2 regions of the Kitasatospora sp. NPDC038210 genome follow, and region 2 is predicted to be linked to the other one. Evidence: riboswitches for the same ligand, from Rfam matches in the RefSeq annotation. Region 2 holds a riboswitch; the other holds the start of a gene.

Region 1 (8,061 bases), on a different contig from region 2:
AAGCCGAGCCTGCGCGGCAAGCCGGTGATCGTCGGCGGGCTCGGCGGGCGCGGGGTGGTCTCCACGGCCTCGTACGAGGCGCGGAAGTTCGGGGTGCACTCGGCGATGCCGATGGCGCAGGCGCGGCGGCTCTGCCCCAACGCGGCCTTCCTGTCGGGCCGTTTCGAGGCCTACCGGCAGGTCAGCGAGATCGTGATGGGCCTCCTGCGGGAGCTGTCGCCGCTGGTGCAGCCGCTCAGCCTGGACGAGGCCTTCGTGGACCTGGAGGCCGGTCCGTACGGAGCGGTGCTGGCGGACACGGACCACGAGACCGGCGAGCGGCTGGTGCTCGCGCTGGCGGAGGACCTGCGGGCGGACATCGAGCGGCTCACCGGGCTGACCGGCTCGGTGGGGGCGGCGGGGTCCAAGCTGATGGCCAAGATCGCGTCCGAGCAGGCCAAGCCGGACGGCCTGGTGCTGATCGAACCCGGGCAGGAGCGCGCGGTGCTCGGGCCGATGCCCGTCCGGGCGCTGCCGGGGATCGGGCCGGCCACCGAGCAGGTGCTGCGGCGGGCCGGGCTGAACACCGTGGCCGACCTCGCGGAGGCCGGCGAGGCGGAGCTGGTGCAGCTGCTCGGGCGGGCGCACGGCGCCGGGATCCACCACATGTCGATAGGGCTGGACGAGCGGCCCGTGGTGGCCGACCAGGACGCCAAGTCCGTCTCGGTGGAGGACACCTACGAGGTGGACCTGGCCGACCGGGACCGGGTGCTTCGGGAGGTGGAGGCGCTGGCCGCGCGGTGCGTGCGGCGGCTGCGGGCGGCCGGGCGCTCGGGCCGGACCGTGGTGCTCAAGGTCCGCCGGTTCGACTTCTCCACGCTGACCCGCTCGGAAACGCTCGGCGGGCCCACGGACGACGAGGCGGTGATCACCGCGACCGCGCGGCGACTGGCCGAGCAGGTGGACATCACCGGCGGGGTCCGGCTGCTCGGTGTGGGCGTCGCCCAACTCGCCGACTACACCCAGGAGGACCTGTTCGCCCAGGCCCTGCGGGAGGAGGCGGCGGAGCACGCGGAGGCGGCGGCCGAGGCCGAGCAGGCCGAGGAGGAGCCGGAGGCGGTCGTGGTCCGGCGCTGGATGCCCGGACAGGACGTCCGACACGCGGAGTTCGGGCCGGGCTGGGTGCAGGGCAGCGGCGTCGGGAGGGTCACCGTACGGTTCGAGACGCCGTGGAGCGGGCCGGGGCGGGTGCGGACCTTCGGGGTGGACGACCCGGCGCTGGAGCCGGCCCGGCCGCTGCCGCTGCGCCGGGGCGCGGACGTGGATCCGGACGCGGGCCCTGTCGGGGGCGTGGATCCGGGCGTGGAGCCCGGTGGGGGCGCGGGCCGGGACCCGGACGCGAGCGCGGACGGCGGGGCGGGCGAGCGGGACTGAGAGGGGGCGCGGGCGCCGGCCGGGAGGGCGGGCGCCCGCGGACGGGGCCGGAACACGAAAACGGCCCCACCCGGTGGGGGAGTACCGGGTGGAGCCGCATCACCGTGCCGGACTCCGTACGTTCGTGATGCCCTCGCGACGTACGGGGACCGGGGCCCCGCGCCCTGTCCCTGAGCGCGGGGCCGGACGCCTCGTCAGGCGTCGGTCTTCACCAGCTTGTCGCTGGAGTCCTGCTGGGCCGAGCCCTCGACGACGGTCAGGGGAGCGGCCGGCTTGACGGTGCGGATCAGGAACGGGACGACACCGGCGACGACGCAGACCACGGCCGCCGTCCAGAACGCGTGCTTGTAGGCGTCCAGGGTGGGCAGCGTCAGCGGGATCTGCGGCGGCAGCTTCATGGTGTCGCCGGTCAGGATGGCGGCCATCACGGCGGTGCCGATCGCGCCACCGACGGTGCGCAGCACCGAGTTCATGCCGTTGGCGATGCCGCTCTGCTCGACCGGCACGGCGCCGTTGATGTAGGCCGGCATCGCGGCGAACGCGAGGCCGACGCCCAGGCCGAAGATCGCCGAGGCGGTGTAGATGTCGCCCTCGTGGCTGTGCCGCAGGGCCAGGTAGGCCATCGCGATGGCGCCGAGGACACCACCGAGGACCAGCGGCAGACGCGGACCGCGACGGGCGATCAGCACCGCGCCGAGCGGGGCGGCCACCATCGAGCCGATCGCGGACGGCAGCAGCATGACACCGGCGTGCAGGACGGTGGCGGTGAAGCCGTAGTGGGTCAGCTTCTCCGGGGTCTGGGCGAAGTTGCTGATGACCATGAAGGAGCCGTACATGCCGAAGCCGATCAGCAGGCCCGCGGTGTTGGTGAAGGCGACGGCCGGGCGGGACATCATCTTCATGTCCACGAGCGGGTGCTTGACCTTGGTCTCGATGATGCCCCAGACCAGGGCGACGACGGCGGCGACGGCGAAGAGGCCGAGGGTCTTGGTGGAGGTCCAGCCCCAGTGGTTGCCCTGGCTGACCGCGACGAGCAGTGCGGAGAGCCAGCCGGCCAGGGTGATCGCGCCGAGCGGGTCGGCGCCGCCCTCCTTGTCGGTGACCGGGTCGGACGGGACGCGGAAGGCGACCAGGGCGACGGCGATCAGGCCGAAGACCAGGCCCATCCAGAAGATCGACTTGTAGTTCCAGTGCTCCAGCAGGAGACCGGTCGCGACCAGGCCGAGGCCGGAGCCGACGCCCATCGAGGCGCTGATGGCGGCGACGCCGCCGGTCACCTTCTGCTTGGGCAGCTCGTCGCGGACGATGCTGATCGCCAGCGGCATCACGCCACCGCCGGCGCCCTGCAGGACGCGGGCGACGACCAGCCACGTGAAGGAGTGGGTGGTGACCGCCAGCGCCGAGCCGGCGACCAGACCGGCCAGCGAGATCAGCAGCATCGGCTTACGGCCCCGGAGGTCGCCGAAGCGGCCGAGAAGGGGAGTCAGCACTGCGGCGGAGAGCAGGTTGGCGGTCATCAGCCAGGTGATGCTGGAGGCCGAGACGCTCAGTTCCTTGGCCAGCGAGGGCAGGATCGGGACGACCGCGGTCTGCACCACGCTGAACGACAGCATCGCCAGGATGAGGGCCGGCAGGACCCGGGCGCTGCTCTGCTTCTCGGCCGCGGTGGTGGGCTGGGGTGCCTCACTCACGGTTGCTTCCTCCCGTACATAGTGAATGAACTGAAGTAACCATGCAGGGAGATACTTCAGAGTGTCAAATATCGAGTGGTTAAGCTTTGGCAAAGGCGGAGCGCCGGGCGCCCGTCGGGCGCCTGTGGCGGGCTTGGGGTGGCCGTCGCAGCGGGTGCCCGGGCACGGGGAAGGGCCCCGGCCGGGTGGTCGGGGCCCTTGGTGGGGTACCGGTCAGACGAGGGGACGCATGACGGCGGGGCGGGAGGTCTCCGGGGCGGGAGCGGCCGGCGACGGGTGCGGGCCCTCGGCGATCTCGGCGGGGGTGTCGTCGTGGACCTCGACGTGTTCGCGGCGGACTTCGTCCCGGATCACCTCCTCGGCGGTGTAGCGCTCGACGACGAGGCGGACGCGCTCGACGGGGGCGAGGTACTTGTGCACCACCGGACGCTCCTCGCGGAGGGTGACCTCCTCGACGGCCTCGGCGATCTCCTTCTCGGTGAGGGAGGCGCGCTCGGCCTCGCCGACCGGAATCCGCTCGACCCGGACGCGCTCGCGGACCACCGGGACGCGGCGCTCGATCTGCTCGGTCGTCACGTACTTGCGCAGCTTGGCGGTGCCCACGGTGTGCCACTCGGTGGTGACGTCCAGCCGCTCCTCGCGGCAGGTGATCTCGATCGGGTCGGTGGGGGCGGGGGCGGCGGCGCCCACGGTGCTCTCGGCGGGCTGCGACTGCGGGTGCGATTGAGGCTGCGGTTGCGGCTTGGGCTCGACGGGAGGCGTGACGGCGGGAGCGGGAGCGGGAGCGTGGGCGGGTGCGGGGGCACTGAGGGTGCGCACGTGGGCCTCCGGGGCGGTGCTGGTGTCGGTCGGGGCGGGCTCGGGCGAGTGGCGGGCGAGCGGCTTGGTGGTGGTGGCCGTGGCCACAGCCGCCGCAGCCGTCGCGGGTGCGGCGGCCGGGGCGGTGCCGAAGTCGAGGTCGGACTGCGCGGCGTGGCCGCCGCTCTCGCCGGCCGGGTCGTCGCTCCCCGGGGTGTCGAGGCCGTAGTAGCGGTAGAGCTGGAGTTCCTGGGCGGGGGACAGGTGCTGGCCCACACCGAAGTCCGGGGACTCCTTGACCAGCGACTTGTCGTACGGGACCCGGAGCTCTTCGCCGGAGAAGTCGCTCGTGGTGAGCGGGACGAAGGCGTCCCGGCCGAAGATGCCGGTCCGGACGGCGGCCCACTCGGGCCGTCCGGTGGCATCGTCCAGATAGACCTCGTCGACCGTGCCGATCTTGTCTCCGTTGCGGTCGACCGCCTTGTGGCCGATGAGGTCCCGGGGGTCGATGTCGGTCTGCACTCATTCCTCCAGGGCGCTGGGCCTGCGGAACCCCCGCAGGAAGGCGGCCGGAGCACCCGTTCCGTCCGCCACTTCACACCAAATGCCATGAATCGGACGGGCGCGACCGGGGTGCGCCGGACGGGCTGCGTGCTGCGCCGTCCGGGGGACGCGCGTAGACCCGGCGTGACCTGAAGCACCCGTGATCGGAAGGCCTCCCGCTGGTACCCTGGGCGGCGACCGCAGAGCCCGCTCGGGAGAGTCTCCGCCGCGAAAACCGCTGGTCGGGGCGCCGAAGGAGCAACTCCTCCCCGGAATCTCTCAGGCATCCGTACCGTGTGGGGTAGGTCACTCTGGAAAGCAGGGCAGGAGTGTCGGCACGGAAGCCGGCGACCACCACCCTCACCGACGGTGCAAGCCGACGGAGCGCTCACAGCGCGCTCCGTGCGGGCGAAGCTCTCAGGTCCCGATGACAGAGGGGGAGGCCTGTCGGGTTCGCCCGCCACGGCTGAGTTCGCTGTCCGCAGCGGGAAGGTCGGCCGGCGTGCGTACCCCCGCCGGTCCGTGACCAGGAGGCCTCGACCACATGAACGCCCAGCCGAACGCGGGACGCCCCACCGGCGCCCCGACCCTCACCGAGCTTGAGCTGGCCAGCCCCTTCGAGAACCGCCACATCGGCCCCGACGCCGCCGCGCAGGAGAAGATGCTGGCGTCCGTCGGCTACGGCTCGCTGGACGAGCTCGCCGCCACGGCCGTGCCCGAGGCGATCCGCTCCATCACCGGCCTGGACCTGCCCGCCGGCCGGTCCGAGGCGCAGGTCCTCGCCGAGCTGCGCGAGCTGGCCGGCCGCAACCAGGTGCTCCAGCCGATGATCGGCCTGGGCTACTACGGCACCTTCACCCCGCCGGTGATCCTGCGCAACGTCATGGAGAACCCGGCCTGGTACACCGCCTACACCCCGTACCAGCCGGAGATCTCCCAGGGCCGCCTGGAGGCGCTGCTCAACTTCCAGACCCTGGTCTCCGACCTGACGGGCCTGCCGACCTCCGGCTCCTCGCTGCTGGACGAGGGCACCGCGGCCGCCGAGGCTATGGCGCTGGCCCGCCGCGTCACCAAGGTCAAGGGCGGCGTCTTCCTGGTCGACGCCGAGACCCTGCCGCAGACCATCGCGGTGATCAACACCCGCGCGGTGCCGACCGGTGTCGAGGTCGTCGTCGCCGACCTGTCCGAGGGCATCCCGGCCGAGATCGCCGAGCGCGGCGTCTTCGGCGTGCTGCTGCAGTACCCGGGCGCCACCGGTGTGGTCCGCGACCTCACCCCGGTGATCGAGCAGGCGCACGGCCTGGGCGCGATCGTCGCCGTCGCCGCCGACCTGCTGGCGCTGACCCTGCTCAAGTCCCCCGGCTCGCTGGGCGCCGACATCGCCTGCGGCACCTCGCAGCGCTTCGGCGTGCCGATGGGCTTCGGCGGCCCGCACGCCGGCTACCTCTCGGTGCGCGCCGAGTACGCCCGCTCGCTGCCCGGCCGCCTGGTCGGCGTCTCCGTCGACTCCGACGGCAACCGCGCCTACCGCCTGGCGCTGCAGACCCGCGAGCAGCACATCCGCCGCGAGAAGGCCACCAGCAACATCTGCACCGCCCAGGTGCTGCTCGCCGTCATGGCCTCGATGTACGCCGTCTACCACGGCCCGGACGGCCTCGCCGACATCGCCCGCCGCACCCACCGCTACGCCGCGGCCCTCGCCGAGGGCCTGCGGGCCGGCGGCGTCGAGCTGCTGCACGGCGAGTTCTTCGACACCGTCACCGCCGTCGTCCCGGGCCGCGCCGCCGAGATCGCCGCCGCCGCCCGCGCCAACGGCATCAACGTCCACCAGGACGGCGCGGACCGGATCTCGATCTCCACCGACGAGACCACCACCCGCGAGCACCTGGCCGGCGTCTGGGCCGCGTTCGGCGTCGAGGCGGTCGAGGTCGCCGAGGCCGCCGACGCGCTGCCGGGCGCGCTGCTGCGCGAGGACGAGTACCTGACCCACCCGGTCTTCCACAGCCACCGCTCGGAGACCGCCATGCTGCGCTACCTGCGCCGCCTGTCGGACCGGGACTACGCGCTGGACCGCGGCATGATCCCGCTGGGCTCCTGCACCATGAAGCTCAACGCGACCACCGAGATGGAGGCCGTGACCTGGCCGGAGTTCGGCCAGCTCCACCCCTTCGCGCCGATCGACCAGGCCCAGGGCTACCTGACCCTGATCCGCCAGCTGGAGCAGCAGCTGGTCGAGGTGACCGGCTACGACGCGGTCTCGATCCAGCCGAACGCGGGCTCCCAGGGCGAGCTGGCCGGCCTGCTGGCCGTCCGCGCCTACCACCACGCCAACGGCGACACCCAGCGTGACGTCTGCCTGATCCCGTCCTCGGCGCACGGCACCAACGCGGCCTCCGCGGTGATGGCCGGCATGCGCGTGGTCGTGGTGAAGACCCTGGTCGACGGCGACGTGGACGTCGAGGACCTGAAGGCCAAGATCGAGCAGCACCGCGACAACCTGTCGGTGCTGATGGTCACCTACCCGTCGACCCACGGCGTGTACGAGACCGAGATCACCCAGATCTGCGCGATGGTCCACGAGGCCGGCGGCCAGGTCTACGTGGACGGCGCCAACCTGAACGCCCTGGTCGGTCTGGCCAAGCCGGGCAAGTTCGGCGCGGACGTCTCGCACCTGAACCTGCACAAGACCTTCTGCATCCCGCACGGCGGTGGCGGTCCGGGCGTCGGCCCGGTCGCGGTGCGCGCCCACCTGGCGCCGTACCTGCCGAACCACCCGCTGCAGGCGGAGGCCGGCCCGGCCACCGGTGTCGGTCCGATCTCGGCCGCGCCGTGGGGCTCGGCGGCGATCCTGCCGATCTCCTGGGCGTACGTCCGGCTGATGGGCGGCGAGGGCCTCAAGCACGCCACCCAGGTCGCGGTGCTGAACGCCAACTACATCGCCAAGCGCCTGGCGCCGCACTTCCCGGTGCTCTACACCGGCCCGGGCGGGCTGGTCGCGCACGAGTGCATCATCGACCTGCGCCCGCTGACCAAGGAGACGGGCGTGACGGTGGACGACATCGCCAAGCGCCTGATCGACTACGGCTTCCACGCGCCGACGATGTCCTTCCCGGTGGCCGGCACGCTGATGATCGAGCCGACCGAGTCCGAGGACCTGCACGAGATCGACCGTTTCTGCGACGCGATGATCGAGATCCGGGGCGAGATCGACAAGGTCGGCTCGGGCGAGTGGGCGGCCGACGACAACCCGCTGCGCAATGCCCCGCACACCGCCGCCGAGCTGGCCGGCGACTGGGCGCACGGCTACTCGCGGCAGGACGCGGTCTTCCCGGCGGGCGTGAACCCGGCGGACAAGTACTGGCCGCCGGTGAGCCGGATCGACGGCGCGTACGGCGACCGCAACCTGGTCTGCTCCTGCCCGCCGCTGGACGAGTACGGCGTCTGACGCACCCGGCCGCCACGGCGGCCGGACGCACGGCAGGGCCCCGGCGGAACTCTCCGCCGGGGCCCTGCCCGTACTGCGATCGATCCGGCGGCCGCGCCCGCCGTACGGTCGGACCGCGCGGTCAGGCCGCGTGGGCGACGGGGCGGCGCGGGGCGATCACCCGGCCGTCCG
Region 2 (8,061 bases):
GTCGTCGGCGAGGTCGAGCAGTACGAGGTGGACGCCACCCGGCAGCGGCGCGGTTCCCAGCGCTCGGCCGAGCGCGTCGTTCACCGCGGCCGGCTCGGCCGGGGCCGCCGGATCCAACTGGACGCCCACGAACATCACGGTCGGCTCGCCCTCGATGCTGGCCAGCGCCCGGCGCGCGGTCAACACCCCGGGAAGGGCCGAGAGCTCGGCCCGGCAGGCGGCCAGGAAGTGCTCCGGGTCCTCGCCCGGAACCGGCTCGCGCAACGCCACCCGGCCGCCGGTCGGCGCCGCCGGATCCTCCGCGCCCTCCCAGCGGTCCTCGCGCGGACCACGGCGCAGCTCGGCCACGCCCTGCGGCGGCACGGGGATGCCCACCGCCGCCTCCGGGTTCACCGCGATGCCCACGCCCAGCGGCAGCCCGCGGGCGAACTCCCAGACCGGCGCGATCGCGAAGGCCATCCCCGGCGCCTGCTGCAGGAACACCTCCTGCGAGGAGAACACCGGCACGTACGGGTCGCCGCCCAGCTCGATGATCGGCAGGTCCAGCGCCTGCCCCTGCGGGTCGGCCCCGGCCGGCAGCGGCACCCACACCTGGCTGCGGGCCAGCACCTCGATCACCCGCGGCGTCGCGCCCGGGTCGCCCATGGCCGCGGTCAGCACCTGCTCCAGCTCGTTGGCCGGCCACGTGCCACCCGCCGGCGCCCCCTCGGGACCGCCCCACCCCTGCTGCTGCTCCACCGGGTACCCCATGCGCCGCCGATTCCGCCCTCTGCCGGTCGGCCGCCCTCTGCTGCGCCGACGCGGAGCAGTCTAGGGCCCGTCTTCAAGCCCCCGTCGTCCCGCCCGCGGGGCGGGCGGGGCCGCCGTTCCCGCCCGACCCGGTCCCCTCCTCCCGCCCGATCCGGTCCCCTCCTCCCGTGTGACCGGGTCCCCTCTCCCTTCCCGGTCCGGGACGTGCCATGATGTGCGCGTCCGACGGCATGCGCCGCGGGCTCCACAACTCCATACCGGCCGCTCGAACCCGCGCGGGAGAGCCCGGAGTGCCGCCAGCGTGGCGGCAGAGCCGGCGCCGAAGGAGCAAGTCCTCCCCGGAATCTCTCAGGCCCCCCTACCGCACGGGTTAGGCACATCTGGAAAGCGGCGCACGGCCCTGTCGCGCGCCCACCCACGGTGCAAGCCGCCATGCTGTCCCCCAAGCTGGAAACAGCTGCGGGCCTGCGGGCGGTGAAGCTCTCAGGTTCGACGACAGATGGGGAGACCCACGCCGCCGCATGCCCGCGCGCAGGGTCGGCCCCCGAGCGGGTCCGGTCCGGCGCGTGCACCCCTGAGTGCCCCGACCGAGGAGTTCCTGGCCATGTCGTCCCTCCGCCTGACCGCGCTCGACGCGCTGCACCGCGCCCTCGGCGCGACCATGACCGACTTCGCCGGCTGGGACATGCCGCTGCGCTACGGCAGCGAGCGCGAGGAGCACCTCGCCGTCCGCACCAAGGCCGGTCTGTTCGACCTCTCCCACATGGGCGAGATCACCGTCACCGGCCCGCAGGCCGGCGAGATGCTGGACCACGCGCTGGTCGGCTTCGTCTCCGCGCTGGGCGTGCTGCGCGCCCGCTACACCATGATCTGCGCCGAGGACGGCGGCATCCTGGACGACCTGATCGTCTACCGCCTGCGCGAGGACGCCTTCCTGGTCGTCGCCAACGCCTCCAACGCCCAGCTGGTCCTCGACGAGCTGATCGCCCGCGCCAAGGGCTTCGACGCCGTCGTCACCGACGACCGCGACACCTACGCGCTGATCGCCGTCCAGGGCCCGGAGTCGACCGCCATCCTGGCCGGGACCACCGACGCCGACCTGCCCGGCCTGAAGTACTACGCGATCCTCCCGGCGCAGGTCGCCGGCCGCGAGGTGCTGCTGGCCCGCACCGGCTACACCGGCGAGGACGGCTTCGAGATCTTCTGCCGCCCGGCCGACGCCGAGGAGATCTGGCAGGCGCTGACCGCCGCCGGCGAGGGCCGCGGCCTGGTCCCCTGCGGCCTGTCCTGCCGCGACACGCTGCGCCTGGAGGCGGGCATGCCGCTGTACGGGCACGAGCTGTCCACCGACCTCACCCCGTTCGACGCGGGCCTGGGCCGGGTCGTCCGCTTCGACAAGACCACCAACGAGGGCGCCTTCGTCGGCCGCAAGGCGCTGGAGCAGGCCGCCGCCGCGGCCGAGGCCAACCCGCCGCGGGTGCTGGTCGGCCTGGTCTCCGAGGGCAAGCGCGTCCCGCGCGCCGAGTACAGCGTGGTCTCCGCCGACGGTGCCCCGATCGGCCGGATCACCTCCGGCGCTCCGTCCCCGACGCTGGGCCAGCCGATCGCGATGGCCTACGTCGACGCGGCCCACGCCGCCCCCGGCAGCACCGTCGCGGTGGACGTCCGCGGCAAGCACGAGCCGGTCCGGGTCGTGGCGCTGCCGTTCTACAAGCGCGCCCGCTGACGCCCGTCCGGGCCCCCCGTTTTCCCATAGACGCAGGTCGAAGCCGTCCGCGCGGCGGCCCGCTTCGTCGTACCCGCTTCCCATCCTGGAGAATGACGTCATGAGCAACCCCCAGCACCTGCAGTACACCAAGGAGCACGAGTGGCTGACGGCCGCTGAGGACGGTGTTTCCACGGTCGGCATCACCAAGCACGCCGCCGACGCCCTCGGTGACATCGTCTACGTGCAGCTGCCGGCCGTCGGCGACACCATCACCGCCGGCGAGACCTGCGGCGAGCTGGAGTCCACCAAGTCGGTCAGCGACCTGTTCTCCCCGGTGACCGGTGAGGTCACCGAGATCAACGAGGACGTCGTCGCCGACCCGGCCACCGTGAACGCCGACCCGTTCGGCAGCGCCTGGCTGTTCAAGGTGCGCGTCGAGTCCACCGACGAGCTGCTCAGCGCCGACGAGTACGAGGCCCTCACCAACCCCCAGGGCTGATCCACTGGTGACGGGGCGGGCCGCCGTGCCGCGGCCCACCCCGCGCCGTCTCCCCCCTGTCGCTCCTCCCGGGAAGACCACACCATGACGGTTCTCAACCAGTCCCTGCACGCCCTCGACCCGGAGATCGCCGCCGCGGTCGACGCCGAGCTGCACCGCCAGCAGACCACGCTGGAAATGATCGCCTCCGAGAACTTCGCCCCGGTGGCGGTCATGGAGGCCCAGGGCTCGGTGCTCACCAACAAGTACGCCGAGGGCTACCCCGGCCGTCGCTACTACGGCGGCTGCGAGCACGTCGACGTGGTCGAGCAGATCGCGATCGACCGCATCAAGGCCCTGTTCGGCGCCGAGCACGCCAACGTGCAGCCGCACTCCGGCGCGCAGGCCAACGCCGCCGCGATGTTCGCGCTGATCCAGCCGGGCGACACCATCCTGGGCCTGAACCTGGCGCACGGTGGTCACCTGACCCACGGCATGAAGATCAACTTCTCCGGCAAGCTCTACAACGTGGTCGCGTACCACGTGGACGAGAAGACCGGCCAGGTCGACATGGCCGAGGTCGAGCGCCTCGCCAAGGAGCACCAGCCCAAGCTGATCATCGCCGGCTGGTCCGCCTACCCGCGCCAGCTGGACTTCGCCGAGTTCCGCCGGGTCGCCGACGAGGTCGGCGCGCTGCTCATGGTGGACATGGCGCACTTCGCCGGCCTGGTGGCCGCGGGCCTGCACCCGAACCCGGTGCCCTACGCCGACGTGGTCACCACCACCACCCACAAGACCCTGGGCGGCCCGCGCGGCGGCGTCATCCTGTCCAAGGCCGAGTACGCCAAGAAGATCAACTCCGCGGTCTTCCCCGGCCAGCAGGGCGGCCCGCTGGAGCACGTGATCGCCGGCAAGGCGGTCGCCTTCAAGGTCGCGGCCTCGGAGGAGTTCAAGGAGCGCCAGCAGCGCACCCTGGACGGCGCGCGCATCCTGGCCGAGCGCCTGCTGCAGGCCGACGTCGCCGAGGCCGGCGCGTCCGTCCTGTCCGGCGGCACCGACGTCCACCTGGTCCTGGTCGACCTGCGCAACAGCCAGCTCGACGGCCAGCAGGCCGAGGACCGCCTGCACGAGGTCGGCATCACGGTCAACCGCAACGCGATCCCGAACGACCCCCGCCCGCCGATGGTCACCTCCGGCCTGCGCATCGGCACCCCGGCCCTGGCCACCCGCGGCTTCCAGGCCGAGGACTTCCGCGAGGTCGCCGACATCATCGCCGAGGCGCTCAAGCCCGCCTTCGACGAGACCGTCGCCGCCGCGCTGAAGGCCCGCGTCACCGCGCTGGCCGACAAGTACCCGCTGTACCCGAACCTGGCCAACCAGGACTAGTCCGCGTCGGCCGGGAGTGGACGACCGGCCGGTGGACAGGGCCCGAGTGACCGGCCTCACCCCGCCGGTGGACCAGGGACCCCGGGGCACCGCGCACACTGGACAGTGCGCGCGGTGCCCCGTCCCGTGTCGGCTCGCGCCCACCCACCCGAAGCAAGCAAGCCCCCCACGTCCCGCCCGCAAGTCCTTCCACGAGACCAGACAAGGACGTCCTCCGTGGCCATCAGTGTCTTCGACCTCTTCTCCATCGGCATCGGCCCGTCGAGCTCCCACACCGTGGGTCCGATGCGCGCCGCCCGGATGTTCGCCCGCCGACTGCGGTCCGAAGGCCTGTTGGCCCAGGTGACGGGTGTGCGCGCCGAGCTGTACGGCTCGCTCGGTGCCACCGGCCACGGCCACGGCACCCCGAAGGCCGTCCTGCTCGGCCTGGAGAACAACTCGCCCCGCACCGTCGACGTCGACCAGGCCGACAAGGACATCGAGCGGATCACCGCCGAGAAGCGGATCAACCTGCTCGGCGAGCACGTCATCGACTTCGACCCCGACGGCCAGCTCGTGCTGCACCGCCGCCGGTCGCTGCCGTACCACGCCAACGGCATGACCCTCTGGGCGTACGCGGCGGACGGCTCGACGCTGCTGGAGAAGACCTACTACTCGGTCGGCGGCGGCTTCGTCGTCGACGAGGACGCCATCGGCGCGGACCGGGTCAAGCCCGACGACACCGCGCTGCGCTACCCCTTCCGCACCGGCGAGGAGCTGCTGCGGCTCACCCGCGAGACCGGCCTGTCCATCTCCGGCCTGATGCTGGAGAACGAGAAGGCCTGGCGCAGCGAGGAGGAGATCCGCACCGGCCTGCTGGAGATCTGGGCCGTGATGCAGGAGTGCGTGCGGGCCGGCATGAGCCGCGAGGGCATCCTGCCGGGCGGCCTCAAGGTCCGCCGCCGCGCCGCCGCGGGGGCCCGGGCGCTGCGCGCCGAGGGGATCGGGCCGGCCAACGCGATGGAGTGGGTGACCCTCTACGCGATGGCGGTCAACGAGGAGAACGCCTCGGGCCGCCGGGTGGTCACCGCGCCGACCAACGGCGCGGCGGGCATCATCCCGGCCGTCCTGCACTACTACCTGAACTTCATCCCGGGCGCCGACGACGACGGCATCGTCCGCTTCCTGCTCGCGGCCGGCGCGATCGGCATGCTGTTCAAGGAGAACGCCTCCATCTCCGGCGCCGAGGTCGGCTGCCAGGGCGAGGTCGGCTCCGCCTGCTCGATGGCCGCGGGCGGCCTCGCCGAGGTCCTCGGCGGCACCCCCGAGCAGGTCGAGAACGCCGCCGAGATCGGCATCGAGCACAACCTCGGCCTCACCTGCGACCCGGTCGGCGGCCTGGTCCAGATCCCCTGCATCGAGCGCAACGGCATGGCGTCGGTCAAGGCCGTCACCGCCGCCCGGATGGCGCTGCGCGGCGACGGCCGTCACCACGTCTCGCTGGACAAGGCGATCAAGACGATGAAGGAGACCGGGGCCGACATGAAGATCAAGTACAAGGAGACCTCGCGCGGCGGCCTCGCCGTGAACGTCATCGAGTGCTGATCCACGGCTGACCGGGCCCAGGCCCCCGGGCGGATTCCCCTCCGCCCGGGGGCCTTCGTCCTCCCGGTGCGCATTTTTACTGGCCGACTGACCGTCAGGAGGTCCATAATCACGGCCAGTTGGTTCACGCCGAAGGGGGAGGCGGATGACCTTCCAGCCCGGGCCGGTGCGGCCCGACGAGCCACCCGGACCACCCGCGCCGCCCGACGAGCCGCCACCGTCGCCCCACGCGAAGTCCGAGGCCACCCGGCTGCTCTGCGCCGGGGTCTACCTCGACCCGGACTACCGGCGACGCGTCATCACCGAACTGGTCGAGCACGACGAGCGTTCCGTCCCGCCGTCCCTGGGCTTCGACCTGGTCACCGTCCTGGCGCACGCCCTGCGGGCCCGGGCGCTGGAGATCCGCACCGGCGCCGTGCTCGCCGCGCTCTGGTCGGGCTTCTTCCTCACCGACTACTGGGCGCTGATCCAGCACCCGCCGTCCGCCGACTACTGGAAGGCGTACGGCGAGGGGCTGACCAGTGGGTACCACGACTACGACCCGTACGGCCGGGAGTCGGCGTCCGACACCGCATGGGGTGCGATCTCCCACTACCTGCCGCCCTTCACCGCGACCTTCGCCGTCCTGTACGCCGTGGTGTGTCTGCTGTCCTGGTACGCCAAGCCCCCGGAAGTCCGGCGGCACGCGCTGTACGCCCCCGTCGCTCCGGCCGACTCCCGGGCCTCCGAGCCCCGGCGCACCGCCGCCGGACTGCTCACCGCCTTCGCCGTGACCGCCCAGGTCCTGTACTGGGCGCTGGCGTTGACCTCCCTGAAGGACGGGGGCTGGGAGGGCACGCTGTTCCCGCTGGCGCTCGCGGTGACGGTGGGCTGGCACCGCCTTCAGGTCGCCCAGGCCCTCCGGAAGGAGCTGACCCGGGAGAACTTCCCGCGGCACCCGCGCCGGGTGCCCTTCCGGCCGCGCTACCTGGAGGTGCAGCGGGCCATCGCCCGGGAGCAGCACTCGCAGCTCGTCGTCTACGACCCGGCCGACCCCTTCCTCGGCGCCGGATTCCCCTTCAAGGCCTGGCAGTTCACCCTGGAACTGAAGCGCCGCAAGACCGGCCCGGTGGCCCCGGAGGGCAGCCTCACCGCCCGCGCCGTCCTCGACCTGGTCGTCCCGCGGCTGGCCGCCCTGCGGCAGGCCACCGCCGACATCAGCCTGGACCGGCTGCAGGACCTGGAGATCGAGCACATCGTCTACCTCCCGTACGGCCCGGCGCGCGACGAGGTCCCGCGCGGACCCGAGGAGATCGCCCGGCACATCGCCGAGGCGGTGGACGAGGGCGGCGAGCGGCGCCGGCACTTCCTGCGGATCCGGGTCGGCGCGTGGGACGAACAGGTGGTGCTGACCGTCCAATTGAGGGTGCACACCCAGGGGAACCTGCTGATGGTGGAGGTCGTCCCGCACGTGCTCGGGCCGGTCCGCCGCGACTACGAGCTGCTGGCGGAGGCGGTGGCCCAGCAGGGCACCCGACCGGGACGTCGCGGCCCCGCGATGTCCGCCTTCACCGCCGGCCCGGCCGCGCTCCGCTCGCTGCTGCGCCCGGGCGGCGGCCGGGCCGCCGGCGGGACGGCCGACGACGAGGACCTGCTGACCGTCGCTGCCCGGCCGATCGTCTCCCTGCGCGAGGCCGCCACCACCTCGACCATCTCGATCTTCCAGGAGCTGGACGTCAGACGGTACTTGCGGACGATCGAGCAGCGGATCATCGAGGGCGTCCGCGTCGCACTGGAACAGTCGGGGTACGAGACCGACCGCTTCGACAAGACCGTGATCCAGGTGATGCAGGGAGGGATCCACATCGGCGAGATGAGCGGCGGCGCCGTCGCCACCAACGGGGGCACGGCGCAGTCGGGCGGCACGGCGGCGGCACCGCCGTCCGGCGGGAAACCTTCGTAGCCACGCGGATCCGCGTGCATGGGTGGGGAGTTGAGCATTCGAATGAGCGAGGAGCGGAACGTGCGGGACGACGAGGAGACCACGCCCCCGCCGAGCGGCGGGGTGTCGATCGGCGCGATGACCGGCGGCGCCGTCGCCTCGGGCCACGGCGCCCGGGCGGAGGACCGCTCGCAGCGGGCCGGAGCGCCCGACCCGCTGCCGGACGTGAGCGGC

What was found. A riboswitch is a leader RNA that binds a small molecule or an ion and turns the genes downstream of it on or off. The one in region 2 is predicted to bind glycine.
Region 1: another riboswitch for glycine. It lies ahead of gcvP (aminomethyl-transferring glycine dehydrogenase); the one in region 2 lies ahead of gcvT (glycine cleavage system aminomethyltransferase GcvT).

The regions. Positions count from the first base shown of each region.
Region 1 is NZ_JBVJYK010000007.1:12,610-20,670, forward strand. It holds gene ACZ7KX_RS16280 (DNA polymerase IV) at 1-1,413, shown strand, start outside; gene ACZ7KX_RS16285 (MFS transporter) at 1,608-3,104, opposite strand; gene ACZ7KX_RS16290 (PRC and DUF2382 domain-containing protein) at 3,318-4,424, opposite strand; glycine riboswitch at 4,648-4,750, shown strand; glycine riboswitch at 4,752-4,886, shown strand; gene gcvP (aminomethyl-transferring glycine dehydrogenase) at 4,990-7,890, shown strand; gene ACZ7KX_RS16300 (DUF5999 family protein) at 8,012-8,061, opposite strand, start outside.
Region 2 is NZ_JBVJYK010000006.1:56,017-64,077, forward strand. It holds gene ACZ7KX_RS14385 (enhanced serine sensitivity protein SseB C-terminal domain-containing protein) at 1-750, opposite strand, end outside; glycine riboswitch at 1,017-1,124, shown strand; gene gcvT (glycine cleavage system aminomethyltransferase GcvT) at 1,355-2,476, shown strand; gene gcvH (glycine cleavage system protein GcvH) at 2,577-2,957, shown strand; gene glyA (serine hydroxymethyltransferase) at 3,042-4,322, shown strand; gene ACZ7KX_RS14405 (L-serine ammonia-lyase) at 4,539-5,906, shown strand; gene ACZ7KX_RS14410 (hypothetical protein) at 6,052-7,848, shown strand; gene ACZ7KX_RS14415 (hypothetical protein) at 7,891-8,061, shown strand, end outside.